Regions from separate parts of the Acidovorax radicis genome, predicted to be linked through region 4. Evidence: predicted binding sites of a transcription regulator. Region 4 holds the regulator's gene; each other region holds the start of a gene.

The links. Region 4 encodes FNR, which switches genes on or off when oxygen is low (the NO sensors DNR and NnrR bind a similar motif). Its sites were predicted from a motif close to TTGATNNNNATCAA; they were not measured.
Region 1: ubiM (5-demethoxyubiquinol-8 5-hydroxylase UbiM) is a predicted target of FNR. The motif match lies at 1,157-1,170, and genes of this name have one in related genera.
Region 2: KI609_RS13320 (universal stress protein) is a predicted target of FNR. The motif match lies at 2,274-2,287, and genes of this name have one in related genera.
Region 3: KI609_RS00365 (hemerythrin domain-containing protein) is a predicted target of FNR. The motif match lies at 1,582-1,595, and genes of this name have one in related genera.

The regions. Positions count from the first base shown of each region.
Region 1 covers NZ_CP075184.1:130,648-134,122, reverse strand. Annotated here, with positions in the region: gene KI609_RS00600 (acetoacetate--CoA ligase) at 1-297, opposite strand, end outside; gene KI609_RS00595 (hypothetical protein) at 607-1,041, shown strand; gene ubiM (5-demethoxyubiquinol-8 5-hydroxylase UbiM) at 1,228-2,544, shown strand; gene KI609_RS00585 (class I SAM-dependent methyltransferase) at 2,733-3,475, opposite strand, start outside.
Region 2 covers NZ_CP075184.1:2,919,056-2,922,530, forward strand. Annotated here, with positions in the region: gene bktB (beta-ketothiolase BktB) at 1-372, shown strand, start outside; gene KI609_RS13315 (Bug family tripartite tricarboxylate transporter substrate binding protein) at 574-1,557, shown strand; gene KI609_RS13320 (universal stress protein) at 1,755-2,192, opposite strand; gene KI609_RS13325 (2OG-Fe dioxygenase family protein) at 2,349-3,134, opposite strand; gene KI609_RS13330 (hypothetical protein) at 3,241-3,475, opposite strand, start outside.
Region 3 covers NZ_CP075184.1:80,548-84,022, forward strand. Annotated here, with positions in the region: gene KI609_RS00360 (methyl-accepting chemotaxis protein) at 1-1,131, shown strand, start outside; gene KI609_RS00365 (hemerythrin domain-containing protein) at 1,655-2,233, shown strand; gene KI609_RS00370 (alkene reductase) at 2,295-3,419, opposite strand.
Region 4 covers NZ_CP075184.1:3,284,545-3,288,019, reverse strand. Annotated here, with positions in the region: gene ccoG (cytochrome c oxidase accessory protein CcoG) at 1-815, shown strand, start outside; gene KI609_RS15015 (FixH family protein) at 900-1,184, shown strand; gene KI609_RS15010 (hypothetical protein) at 1,245-1,538, shown strand; gene fnr (fumarate/nitrate reduction transcriptional regulator Fnr) at 1,610-2,332, opposite strand; gene hemN (oxygen-independent coproporphyrinogen III oxidase) at 2,522-3,475, shown strand, end outside.

The DNA.
Region 1 (3,475 bases), 1.8 Mb from region 4:
GCCTGCGGCATGCGCGGCATCCACATGGCGCAGCGCCTGGCGTGCGTAGTTGACCTGGGCGCCTGGGAACCACAACGCGCCGGGCATGGTGTTTTTGGCCAGCACGGCGGTGTGGGGGGTGGGCGACTCCAGCTTGAAGTAGTCCCAGATGCTTTGCCAAAAGGCGTCGAGATCGGTGGTGGACCAGCGCCAGAGGGCGTCGTAGCTGTCGAACTGCAGGCCACGCGTGTCGCGCAGCCAGTTCTGGTACAGGCGGATCTGGGGAATGAAAGGCAGGGTGTTTTGTTTTGTCTCCATGGCGACGCAGCGTACCAGCGCGCTGGGGTGTTGACCACGCCACGCCGTCTCCGAATTGACATGGCAAGCCACGCGACGGGCCATGCGGAATGTGCAGGGCAGATGGCCTGCGGACCGCACGCGCCAAAAGTCCCCGTCCGCAGGCACGTGCCAGGTGTGTGGCAGGTACCTATACTTCGCGCCACGGCCCGGCGGGGGCGTGGCACCGGGGCAGCGTGGTTGCGCCCTGCCAGCGCACCCCCGTGGCCGGGAATGCGCGCATGCGCGCTGTGGTCGATTTTTTTGTGGGGCCCCTGGCCCGTCGCTCTGATGCAAATGCTCCTGTCCGCCTGGCCCGTTCTGGCCCTGTTGTTGCCTGCACTGTGGCTGGTGTCGGCGCTTGTTTTTCTGGCCAAGGGCAACCGGCGGGCGTTTGCGCACCTGATGGCCCTGTTGGCCTGTTTTCTGATCGGCGCGCTGCTGATGGAGTTCTTCACCTTCATGGGCGCCCTCATGGCCCGCTCGGGCAGCCAGCACGCCACGCCCACGCTGGGCACCGGCACGCGCCAGTTGCTGGAGACGATGGCCAACCCGCGCTCCATCACCGCGCCGCCGCTGTCGCTGGCGGCTTTTGCGGCGTACAGCATCCCCGTGGCCTACCTGTGCCTGCTGGTCATCTGGGGGCTGCATCTGCGCGGCAAGAAGTCGGGTCCGGCCAAAAAGAAATCAGCCACCAAAACGCCGCGCAAGACGGCAAAAGCCTGAGTCGGCACAGCGGCGCTCGGGGCTGTTGCGGCCACATTTGGGCATTTTTGGCCTCCAGCGCTTTATCCATAAGCGCAAGCAGCTATTGATTACATAGCAAACCAGGCGCCGCGACTTGATGCAGGGCAAACCGTTGTGCGCCACAGGCGCCCACAATGGCCCGCTGCTTTTCCCTTGTTTTGTGCCATGACTCCACACAGCGACGTCCTCATCGTCGGCGCAGGCCCGGCCGGCCTGTCGCTGGCCGTTTCCCTCGCCCAGGCCGGTTTTGCCACCACCGTGGTCGAGCAGCAGAGCGACAGCGCGCTGGCCGCGCCCGCGCCTGATGGCCGCGAGATTGCCCTGACCCACCCCAGCAGAGACACCCTGCAGCGGCTGGGCAGCTGGGCGGGCCTTGCCGCCCACGAGGTCGGTGAAATCCGCGAAGCGCAGGTGCACGACGGCCCTGTGGGGCTGCACAGCGCCTTGCAGCTGCACACCCCGGGCGCACCCGGTGCCTCGGATACCACGGGGCACGGTGCGCTGGGTTTTATCGTGCCCAACTTCGCGCTGCGCCGCACCGCTTACGAGGTGGCGGCGCGCACCCGCGGCGTGCACATCATCAGCAACGCCCAGGTCACACGCGTGGCCACGCAGGGGGCCCAAGCCGAACTCGACTACCTGCCCGTGGGCGCGGCAAGTGACGCGGTGCCCGCCACACCCGCACAGCCCCAGCGCCTGTGCGCCCCGCTGCTGGTGGCGGCCGACAGCCGCTTCTCGGCCACCCGCCGCCAGCTGGGCATTGGTGCACAGATGAGCGACTTTGGCCGCACGGTCATTGTCAGCCGCATGCGCCACACCCTGCCCCATGGCAACGTGGCGCACGAGTGTTTTGGCTACGAACGCACGCTGGCCGTGCTGCCGCTGCCCGATGCACCCGACGGGCACCCCCTGTGTTCGGTGGTGGTCACTGCGGGCACGGCCGATGCCGCCGCCCTGATGGCGCTGAGCCCCGAGGCCTTCGCCGCCCAGGTGCAAGCGCAGTTCAACGGGCGCCTCGGCCCCATGGCACTGCAAGGCGAGCGCCACGCCTACCCTTTGGTGGCCACGTATGCACAGCGTTTTTCAGGCCACCGCTGTGCCTTGCTGGGCGATGCCGCCGTGGGCATGCACCCGGTCACGGCGCATGGCTACAACCTGGGCCTGGCCGGTGTGGAGCGGTTGACCGCCGCCCTGGTCAGCGCACGCCAGCAAGGGCAGGACATCGGCAGTACCGATGCCCTGGCCGTGTACGCCCGGGCGCACCACCGCCACGCCTGGCCGATCTACCAGGGCACCAATGCCATCGTGCGCCTGTACACCGACGCCCGCCCGGTGCCGCGCCTGCTGCGGCAGTTGGTGCTGCAGGGAGCCCGGCGCCTGCCGCCGCTGCAGGCCGCCATCGTGGGACAGCTGACAGGCAAGGCCCCCGCGTGGACGCGGTTGCTGGCGCCTGGGCCGACGGCAGACCTGCGCAAGGTGTAGCGGCCAGCGCCAACCTCTACGGGCTTTCGGACAGTGGCCCCTCAACATCCACACGGACAGCGACTTTTCAGCAGCACACACTCTGCAACTGGCGCAGCCCAAGCCAGTGCCACCGTGGAACTGGCTTTGCCAGGCCACGGGTGGCGTCCCCCTACGGGCGAAGGCGCCAAAGGCGACTCAGGGGGGCTTCAATCCTTCACGCCCAGCGTCGCCAGGCCATACAGTGGCGCGCCGAGCCAGGGGCGCCACAGCGTGTCCATGGCCATGCCCGCCCAGCCATATCCCTCCGCAGCGCTCTGCTCGCGCAACAGCTGCAGGCGCGGGTGCACAGCGGCCAGCTCGGCCATGCGGCCCACGCCCCAGCAAAACGCCGCGCCCGTGGGGCGCATGCTGGGGCAACGGGCAGCAAAGCCCACGGTATGGCGCGCCATCACATCCAGCACCATGCGCGACCCAGGGGGTGCGCACTGCGCAAACTCGGCCAGCACGGCGTTCGCCTGCTCGGGCTGCAAGTACATCAGCACCCCTTCACACACCAGCAGCACGGGAAGCACCGGCAGCCCATGGGCCGACTCAGGCAGCCCCAGCCGCTGCCACCAGCCCGGCTGCGCCAGGTCCACCTCGGCCTGGCGCGCGCGCGGGCAACGCAGGGGCAGCAACTGCTGGCGCAGCGCTATCACCTCGGGCAGATCGGCGTCCAGCCAGTGGTTGGCACCCGTATCCAACCATTGAAAGTGATGGGCCAGGCCGCACCCCAGGTTAACGCCCAGCGCGTGTGGATGCTCGGCAAAAAAGGCCCGCCCCGCCTCCTTGATGGAGCGGGTGCGCCACAGCACATTGAGCACCGTGGGCAAGTCGTCCAGGGTCGCATTCACGTCGGCGCCCAACTGGGTCAGCAACGCCTGGGCCACGGCATCGTGGCAATCGAGCC
Region 2 (3,475 bases), 370 kb from region 4:
AAGCCCCTGGCCCGCCTGGTGGCCTATGCGCACGCGGGCGTGGACCCCAAGTACATGGGCATCGGCCCCGTGCCCGCCACGCAACTGGCGCTCAAAAAAGCGGGCCTCACCGTCAACGACCTCGACGTGATCGAAGCCAACGAGGCCTTTGCCGCCCAGGCCTGCGCGGTGGCCAAGGACCTGGGCCTGGACCCGGCCAAGGTCAACCCCAACGGCTCGGGCATCTCGCTGGGCCACCCCATTGGTGCCACCGGCGCGCTCATCACCGTCAAGGCCATCTACGAGCTGCACCGCATCCAGGGCCGCTACGCGCTGGTGACGATGTGCATCGGCGGCGGCCAGGGCATTGCAGCGATTTTTGAACGCATCTGAGGCATCGCCCAGCGGATGGTGGCGGTGGGGGCAGCGATGGCGCTGCGTCTGCCATCGCCACCGGCGATGCTGCCACCCGCTATTGGCAAGGCAAGCCCTGCGCAGGATCAGCGATCATGCGTAGCTGGCACCAAGACCAACTGAGCGCAGCGCGCCCGCGCAACCGCTTTATCCATTGAACCGACAGAGACAAACCCCACCATGATTCGCACCCTGCTTTCCTTTGCCACACTCGCCTTTGCCGTGGGCGCCACAGCCCATGCCCAAGCGCCAACGCCCGCTGCCGCCTACCCCAACAAACCCGTCCGCCTGATCGTGCCCTTCCCGCCCGGCGGCGGCACCGACATCCTCTCGCGCCTGGTGGCCACCAAACTCACCGAAACCGCCAAATGGACGGTCGTGGTCGACAACAGGGCGGGTGCGGGTGGCACCATCGGCATCACCGAAGCGGTCAAGGCCGCGCCCACGGGCTACGACCTGGTGATGGGCCAGAAGGACAACCTGGTCATCGGCCCCTGGCTCTACAAGAACCTGCCCTGGGATCCCACCAAGGACCTGACCGCCGTGGCCCACGTGGCCTACACGCCCGTGGTCATTGCCACCAGCATCAACTCCAAGTTCAAGACCCTGGCCGATGTGGTGGCCGCAGCCAAGGCCGCGCCCGGCAGCATCACCTATGGCTCCCCCGGCAACGGCACGTCCATCCACCTGGCGGGCGATCTGTTTGAAAAGGCGGCGGGCGTGAAGCTGAGCCATATCCCCTACAAGGGCTCGAACCCCGCTTTGATGGATGCCTTGGCCGGCAACGTGGACCTGCTGGTGTCCTCGCTGCCCTCCGCCATGGGTCAGATCAAGTCCGGCAAGCTGCGCCCCTTGGCCGTGACGTCGGCCAAGCGCAGCTCGTCGCTGCCCGACGTGCCCACCGTGGCTGAATCAGGCTTCAAGAACTTTGACGTCAGCACCTGGTATGGCGTGTTGGCCCCCGCAGGCACCCCGGCGAGCGTGGTCAACACCCTCAACGCCGAGATCAACAAGCTGCTGGCCACCGCCGACATGAAGGCCGCCATCCAGGCCCAGGGCGCAGAGCCACAGGCCATGTCGGCGGCACAGTTCGGCGCGTTGCTCAAGACCGACTACGCCAAGTGGAAGGGCATCGTGGAAGCCTCTGGCGCAAAAATCGAGTAACCCCCCCTGAGGCGCCTGGGGCGCCTTCCCCCGAGGGGGACGCACCCGGTGGCCTGGCTAAGCCAGTTCCACGGGTGCACTGGTTTGAGGCGCGCCTAGTCCACGACAGTGGTGGGTTGCGGGTGATGCGCGGCATCATTGAGACCTGAAATGCAAAACGGCTCCTTTCGGAGCCGTTTGTCATGGAGCAATGGCGCTCAGTCCCTGACCACCAGCACCGGGATATGCACCACACCCAGCACGCGCTGCGTGACGCTGCCCAGCACCAGCTTTTCCAGGCCACGGCGGCCGTGCGAGCCCATCACGATGAGGTCGGCGCCCGTGCTTTCCAGCGCGCGCAAGATGCCGTCGTGCACCGCATGGCCCTCGCCCACCACGACCGTCACCTGCACACCAGCCTCTGCCATCGCCTTCTTGGTGGCGTCGAGTGCTGCATTGGCTTCGGCCGTGGCTGCGCTGATGTACTGCGCCTGGCCATAAGCGAAATCGGCGCCCACACCAGTGAAGGGATACGGGTCGATAACATACACCGCTGTCACGGCGCTGCCGAAGGTCTTGGCAAGGCCTGCGGCCTTGGATACGGCCAGCATCGAGGTCTTGGAGCCGTCGACAGGAACCAGAATGTGTTTGAACATGGTGCTTCTCCTTGGGTTGAATGGTGAGCGGGCTAGTGGCCCGGCTGAACACCAGTGTGAACGTCCACCATACCCGGCATCTTGATCCGTATCAAATCAGGGGCACTCATCCGCCATGGCGACGGGGTCGGCCCAGGCGCCAGAAAGCGGGTTCCGTCAGATATTCGCCGTTGCCGGTGTTGGGCCCATCACCTCAGCGCCCTGGAAGTTGCCGCGCCGGCAGGTCACCACCAGCGTGTCGCGGTAGCCACCGTCGGCCAGCGGCTGAATGGGGGTGGACTCATGGATCATGCGGGCATCATCGAGCAGCAGCAGCGACCACGGCTGCGTGAGCGTGAAACGCTGGCCGCCAGGCCCCGCGGCCTCAAACACACGCGTCTCCCCGCCTTTGACGCCCTCTCGCCCCACCAGGAACACCGCCACCAGATCCACACCATCGCGGTGTGCGCCCTCGGGCGTTGGGCGGCCGATGCCGTCCGTGGTGTCGATGCGGAACTGGTGCGCCTCCACAAACCACGGTGCGGGTGCGTCCGCGCCCGCAAACACGGCGTCGGAGACCCCGGCCAGCGCGGCCAGCAGCCGCTGCCACACCGGCTTGACCACCGTGGTGGGCTCCATGGGGGCAAACCAGCGCTCCATGCCACCGTGCAAGGCGTTGTACTCCACGGGCTGCCAGTGAGCGCGGTGAGGCACTTGCCGGGCTTGCCCATCCTGCACCACAAAACAGGCGTGGCGCCGGCGGCGATAGCGGCCACCGTCTTTCAAGAAATCATCGGGCGGCAGCGTCGCCCAGTCGCCATTGAGGCCCATTAACTCTGACAGATCACAACCCACCCATTGGGCCACGGCCGCCGGAGAAAGCACGGCATAACCGCCCTGGCGCAGCTGGCTGACAACATCGGAAGGGGTGGTGAACGGAGGGGAAAAGGTGACTTGGGCCATAGGGGCTCAAGCTTAACCGCAGGCGCTGGGCCGCCTGCGGTGATGGCGCATTGCCAACGAACGCCCACCGGCGTTCGTCAAAGAGGGCGTGGCGCGCAGGCCCCGCTCAATCCCGGTGGCCGTGGCCCTTGCCACGCCCTTCACCGCGGTCATCACCTCGGCCATGTCCACGCCCGTTGTAACGGTCGTGTTTGCCGCCGCCGTGGCGGCGGTCATCGTCCCAGCGGCGGTCATCACGCCCGCGTGGGCCCGGGTATGGGTTGCCGCGCCGTGGTGGCGGCTCCTGCACAAAGTACACGGGCTGATTGCAGGCGTTGTAACGGGCGCAGTGCTTGCCCCAG
Region 3 (3,475 bases), 1.8 Mb from region 4:
ATGGTGGAGCTGGACACGGTGTTGCGCAATGAGGTCGCCAAGGCCGTGGAGCAACAAGGCGAAGTCTCCAGCCAGACCAAATGGCTGTTTGTGCTGGCGGTGTTGATTACCGTGCTGGTGGTGGTGCCCACCACGCTGATGAACATGAATTCGATCTGCAACCCGCTGGAAGACGCGCGCAAGATGGCCCAGGCGATCGCGGGCGGGGACTTGTCGCAGCAGATTGCTGCCGAGGGCAAGGACGAAGTGGCCGACTTGCAACGCGCTTTGCGCGACATGCAGCAGGGCCTGGGCGCATTGGTAGCGCAGGTGCGTGATGCCAGCGGCAACATCGCCACGGCCAGCCAGGAGATCGCCACGGGCAACCAGGATCTGTCGCAGCGCACCGAGCAGACGGCCAGCAATGCGCAAGAGGCCGTGGCCTCGCTGTCGCAGCTCACGTCCACCGTGCAGCAAACGGCTTCTTCGTCGCAAATGGCCAACCAGCTGGCCGCGTCGGCCTCGCAGATGGCCACACACGGCGGCGGTGTGGTGCAGCAAGCCGTGGCCAGCATGCACGAGATCTCCACCTCCAGCCGCAAGATCGGCGACATCATCGGCCTGATCGATTCGATTGCCTTCCAGACCAACATCCTCGCGCTGAACGCTGCGGTGGAGGCGGCGCGTGCGGGCGAGCAGGGGCGTGGTTTTGCTGTGGTCGCGAGTGAAGTGCGCAGCCTGGCCCAGCGTTCGGCTGCAGCGGCCAGCGATATCAAGGGCCTGATCAACAACAGCGTGACGGCGGTGGACGGTGGCGTGCGCCATGTGGAAGAGGCGGGCACTGCGATGAAGGACATTGTCAGCAGCGTGCAGCGCGTGGGCGACATCATTGGCGAGATCACGGCCGCCGCGTCGGAACAGTCCGCAGGCATTGGCCAGGTGAACCAGTCGGTGGGCGAGATCGACCGCATGACGCAGCAGAACGCGGCGCTGGTGGAAGAGTCTGCCGCTGCCGCCGAGTCGCTGCGCGAGCAGGCGGCCCGCCTGTCGCAGGTGGTGCAGCAGTTCCGGTTGGCCGATGGTGGACAGGCAGGGGGCATGCACCCCATGGCACTGGCGGCACCGTCGTCGGGCCCTGGCATCGACCTCTAATCCGCCATCAAGGCGCATGCGCCATGGCGCTCCAAGCTGCGTAGGGCGGCCCAGCAACGCGAGCAGCTCGATGCAGACACCATCGGCAAAGACGATTGCTGCGAGCTGGGCCGTTGGCTGCATGGCAAGGGGCGGGGCTCCTATGGCCGGGCTGCCGGCCTTCCAGTCGCTGGTAGACCGGCACCGCGAGTTCCATGAGGTGGCGGGCGGAATCGCCAGAACAATCAACCGGGGCGCCTATGGCGAGGCGGAAGATGCGCTGGCGGCAACACACGGTTCTTGCAGGCCTCCAGTGCCGTGGGCGCGGCCATCGTTCGGCTTCGCAACCAGATTTGATCGGGTGATCGGCATACCCTGGTGCCTGCAGCAGGCACCAGCCGGGGCTTGCTGAACACCGCCAGGGGCAACGCGGGAGCCCTGTTGCCGGCTTGGGCCCGGGCACCTCAACCCTTGATCTGTATCAGGCCGCTGGAGGGCCCGTGGTGGCACCCTTGCAGCCTCGTGTCATCTTGGAGAGTGCGCCATGCCGTCGATCAGTCTGCGAACCATTCGTGAGGAGCATGCGTCGCTGGCGGCGGTATTGCACTCGCTGCGTTTGATGATGGACCAGGGCCCGGGCGACGAGCCCGCTGCGTTTTTTGACGTGATGCGGGCGATGTTGTTCTACATCGACGAGTTTCCCGAACGCCAGCACCACCCCAAAGAATCGCAGTGGCTGTTTCCCAAGGTGGCGCAGCGCTCCCCCGAGGCCGCTGAGATGATTGCGCAGCTTGATCGCGACCACGCGGGCGGCGAGTCAGCGGTGCGCGAGCTGCAACATTTGCTGCTGGCTTGGGAGCTGATGGGCGATGCACGCCGCGAGGCATTTGCGCTGGCGCTGGAGACTTACATCCGCTTTTACCTGGAACACATGCGCCTGGAAGAAACCGTGGTGTTGCCTGCAGCGCAGCAGCACCTGGAGCCCGCCGACTGGGCCACGATTGACGCGGCGTTTGCCAGCAACTTCAATCCGCTGGCCGCGGGCCAGACGCGCGACCCAGCCTATGACCGCCTGTTCACCCGCATCGTGATGCGGGCGCCCAGCCCTATAGGGCTGGGTTAGGTCTTGGGTGAGGGCTGTGCGCTGCTTTGCACGGCCCTGATGCGAAGGCAGTGCCTGCCCGTTACTTGGATGCTTTCAGCTTAGGGTAGTCGATGTAGCCCTTAGCGCCACCACCGTAGAAGGTGCTCTGGTCCCACTCGTTCAGGGGGGCCTTGCTACGCAGTCGTTCGACGAGGTCGGGGTTGGCGATGTAGAGCTTGCCAAACGCCACGATGTCTGCCGAGCCATCCGCCACTGCCTTTTCAGCCATTGCGCCGTCGTAGGCGTTGTTGACCATCCACGCACCCTTGCCACCGGCTGTGCGGTAGGCGGCCTTGAGCGCGGCATAGTCAAAGGGGCGGTCAGGCAGTTCGCGGGGGCCGCCGGTGGCGCCTTCGATGATGTGGATGTAAGCCAGGCCCATGGTGGCGAGCTGGCGCACCACGTGGTCGAACAGGGGCTGCGGGTCTTCGTCCACGATGTCGTTGGCGGGCGTGACGGGCGACAGGCGAATGCCCACCTTGCCATGGCCCACGGCGTCGGCGACGGCACGGGTCACCTCCAGCAACAGGCGCGCGCGATTGACGATGCTGCCGCCGTAGTCGTCGGTGCGTTGGTTGGCGCCGGTTTTCAGGAACTGGTCGAGCAGATAGCCGTTGGCTCCGTGGATTTCTACGCCGTCAAAGTCGGCTGTTTCCACGGCGTTGCGCGCCGCAGCAGCAAAGGCGTGCACGATGCCTGGCAGCTCGGACGCGTCAAGCGCGCGGGGGTGCGATGTGGGCACAAAACTGCCCTTGCCCGTGGCACGGTCGATCAGATAGGTTTTGGACTTGGCAATGACGGCCGAGGGCGCCACGGGTGCGCCGTTGTCGGGTTGCAGATCCGTGTGCGAGATGCGGCCCACGTGCCACAGCTGCGTCACGATCTTGCCGCCCGCCTCATGCACGGCCGCCGTCACCTTTTTCCAAGCATCGAGTTGCTCGGTGCCATACAGGCCCGGCACGTCGGCATAGCCCTGGCCTTGGTGGCTGATGGCGGTGGCTTCGGTGATGAGCAGGCCGGCGCTGGCGCGCTGCGCATAGTAGGTGGCGGTGATGTCTGCGGGCACGGCGTCGGGGGCCCGGTTGCGCGTGAGCGGTGCCATGGCAATGCGGTTGGCCAGATGCAGGTCGCCGACCTGGATGGGATCGAAAAGGGAGGTGGACATGCGGAGTTTCTTTCTTTCGTGCAGTGGCTGCAGGGGGCTGAACAGACAGTAAGTAA
Region 4 (3,475 bases):
TTTATGGATTTGCCACCTATGGCAATGCCGGCTTCATGCGGGAGCAGGTATGCAAGTACATGTGTCCTTACGCTCGGTTTCAGAGCGCCATGTTTGACAGCGATACATTGATTGTTACTTATGACGTAGAGCGGGGTGAGCGCCGCGGTCCACGCAACAAATCCGTGGATTACAAAGCCAAAGGTCTGGGTGACTGCATTGATTGCACGCTTTGTGTTCAGGTTTGCCCGGTCGGTATCGATATCCGTGATGGATTGCAATATGAATGCATAGGCTGCGGCCTGTGTGTCGACGCTTGTAATACCGTGATGGAAAAAATGCAGTACCCGAAGGGCTTGATCAGGTACTCCACACAAAATGCAGTTGCCAATCGTTGGTCGCAGTCGCAGATATTGCAACGCGTGTTGCGCCCTCGGGTATTGATTTACAGCGCAGCGCTGCTGGTCTTGTGCGTGGGAATGCTTGTGAGTCTGTCGATGCGGACTCCACTGAAGGTGGATGTAGTGCGCGACCGTGCTGCGCTGTCTCGTATCGTGGCAGGTGGCAAACTCGAGAACATTTACCGCCTACAGATCATGAATGCCACCGAGGGAGAGCAACTTTATCGTATCAGTGCCCGTGGTTTGGATGCGCTGGAGGTTGCCTCGGATACCGATGTGACCATCAGTGCTGCGGATTCGCGTTGGGTGGCTGTCAGGTTGCAAATACCGTATGGAGCTGCTGAGCCAGGCTCGCACACGGTGTATTTTGATGTGCAAGCGGTTGGAACTGGTGCCCACGTGACGGAGAAATCTGTTTTCCTCGTGCCACGTTAACCAGCTTGCAAGTCCCCACCACCCACTGGTTTAGCTGCCAGGTGGTGGTGGTGCCCATTGAGATGTTTTGAGGAGTAGATTGCCATGTCGTCAACCCCTGTTGCCGCTGTATCTGGTGCGTTACCTGCTGCACCATGGTGGAAGTTTGGTCACGTATGGCTCGTGATTGCCGGCCCTGCCATTGTGGTCGTGGCGGGTTTCGTCACTCTGTGGCTCGCTATCGCGCGGCCCGATCCGGTCGTGGCGGAGGATTACTATCAACAGGGCATCGAAATCAACAAGACGCTGAAAGCCCCTGAGAAAAGTCTCGCACCTGCCATGAAAGGGCGTAACCATGCCGCGACCCCGGTGCAAGATCAACCCCGCTGAACACAAAACACCGGTCATGCCCCCATGCGGCAGGCCCTATGAAAAAGAGACGGGATGTATATGTGGACGCAACGCTTGATGTGGATTGCATGGCCAGCATTTCTCATGGCAGGGGTGCTGGAGATGCTCGTTTTTGCATTGGTGGATCCGCAGGATCTGCACTGGTTTGGGCAGCCCTTAGCGCTTTCTAGGGAAGGGGTCTATACCCTGGCCTTTTTTATATTCTGGATCATCACAATGGCCAGTGGCGCATTGACGACGCTGCTGTCATTGTCCCCGTTCGAGCTGAACCGCTGTCCTGTGCCTAACGGTGAGCGGCCAGACGACTGTCGCAAGACAAATGCATGTTCCTGATGCACTATTGAAAATACCAGTCATGGGCTGGAGCCCAGCCTACCGGCAGGAATCTCGCTACCCAGACTGGGTCAATGGCATGCCTGTTGGCTATTGACGATGCGTTTGAGCGCCTCGGTATCCAGTATGCGGACGTGCCGCTGTTTGACCTCCACAACGCCTTCTTCCACAAATTTGGAGAACGTCCGGCTGACGGTTTCGAGTTTGAGCCCGAGATAGCTTCCAATTTCTTCACGTGTCATGCGGAGCACGAGTTCAGACTGCGAAAAACCGCGAGCGTGCAGGCGTTGAACCAAATTCAGAAGAAACGCAGCAAGACGTTCTTCCGCACGCATGCTGCCAAGCAGGAGCATCACGCCGTGCTCGCGCACGATTTCGCGGCTCATGATCTTGTGCACATGGTGCTGCAGGGCCGTGACCTCTCGGGACAATTCTTCGATGCGGTCAAAGGGCATTACACAGACCTCGGCGTCTTCGAGTGCAACGGCATCGCAGGTGTGGTGATCATTGACGATGCCGTCGAGACCGATGATCTCGCCAGCCATCTGAAAACCGGTAACTTGGTCGCGGCCATCTTCAGTGGCGACACAGGTCTTGAAGAAACCCGTTCGGATGGCATACAGCGAAGTGAATGTTTCGCCATTGCGAAACAGCGTGCCGCCCCGTTTTATCTTGCGGCGAACAGCAACCACTTCGTCGATGCGCTGGAGCTGCTCTTCATTCAAGCCAACGGGCATGCACAGTTCCCGCAGATTGCAGTTGGAACAGGCGACTTTGATGGTGAGCGGGTTCATAAGCACGTGAACTGGTTGGGGTGTCAAGCGCTATACGAGCGCCGCACGAGATGGCATGGTCTCAACCGCAATGGTACGGGTGACGTGCATCAAATTGTCGCTGTTTGGCACATGCGATCAATTGATGCAGGTCAAGGACGGGCAGCTAAGGGTACGGCACAGTTTGGATGTACGCAAGGATATCTTCTCATGACCGCTGTTTCGCCTGATCTTCTGCGCCGTTTCGACGTGCCAGGGCCCCGCTATACCTCTTATCCGACCGCCGACCGTTTTGTTGAGGCCTTTGGGCAAGATGAATACGTCCTTGCCCTCGAACAACGGCGGTCCGGGACGATGGCGAAAGCGTTGCCTTTGTCCCTGTATGTGCATATTCCGTTCTGCGAGTCGCTGTGTTACTACTGCGCATGCAACAAGATCATCACCAAGCACCATGATCGCGCCGATGTTTATCTGCGATATCTGAGCCGTGAGATTGATCTGCACACTGCACATTGTGGTGGCGGGCAGGTGGTAAGCCAGTTGCACTTGGGTGGTGGCACGCCAACATTCCTGTCCGACGCGGGCCTGCGCGAACTCATGGCCATGCTCAAGCGCAGTTTTGCCTTTGCACCGGGTGGCGAATACTCCATTGAAGTTGATCCGCGCACTGTCAACGCCGAGCGCTTGGCGCTACTGCACGAGCTGGGTTTTAACCGGCTGAGTTTCGGTGTGCAGGATTTTGATGCCGAGGTGCAAAAGGCGGTGCATCGCATACAACCGGCAGAGCAGGTGTTTTCTTTGGTGGAATCAGCGCGTTCGCTGGGCTTCGACTCGGTGAATGTGGATCTGATCTACGGGTTGCCTCGCCAAACCCCAGAGTCTTTTGATCGCACGTTGGCACAGGTCGCACAGTTGCATCCTGACCGTATTGCGCTCTACGCCTATGCCCATCTCCCTGAGCGTTTCAAGCCGCAGCGACGCATCATTTCGGCGGAGCTGCCAACGGCGTCAAGCAAGGTATCGATGTTGTCGCGCTCGTTGGATGCGTTCATGGATGCCGGATACGTGTATGTCGGCATGGACCATTTCGCGCTTCCGACGGATGCGCTGGCTATTGCCAAGCGGCAGGGGCGCTTGCATCGTAATTTTCAGGGTTACAGCACC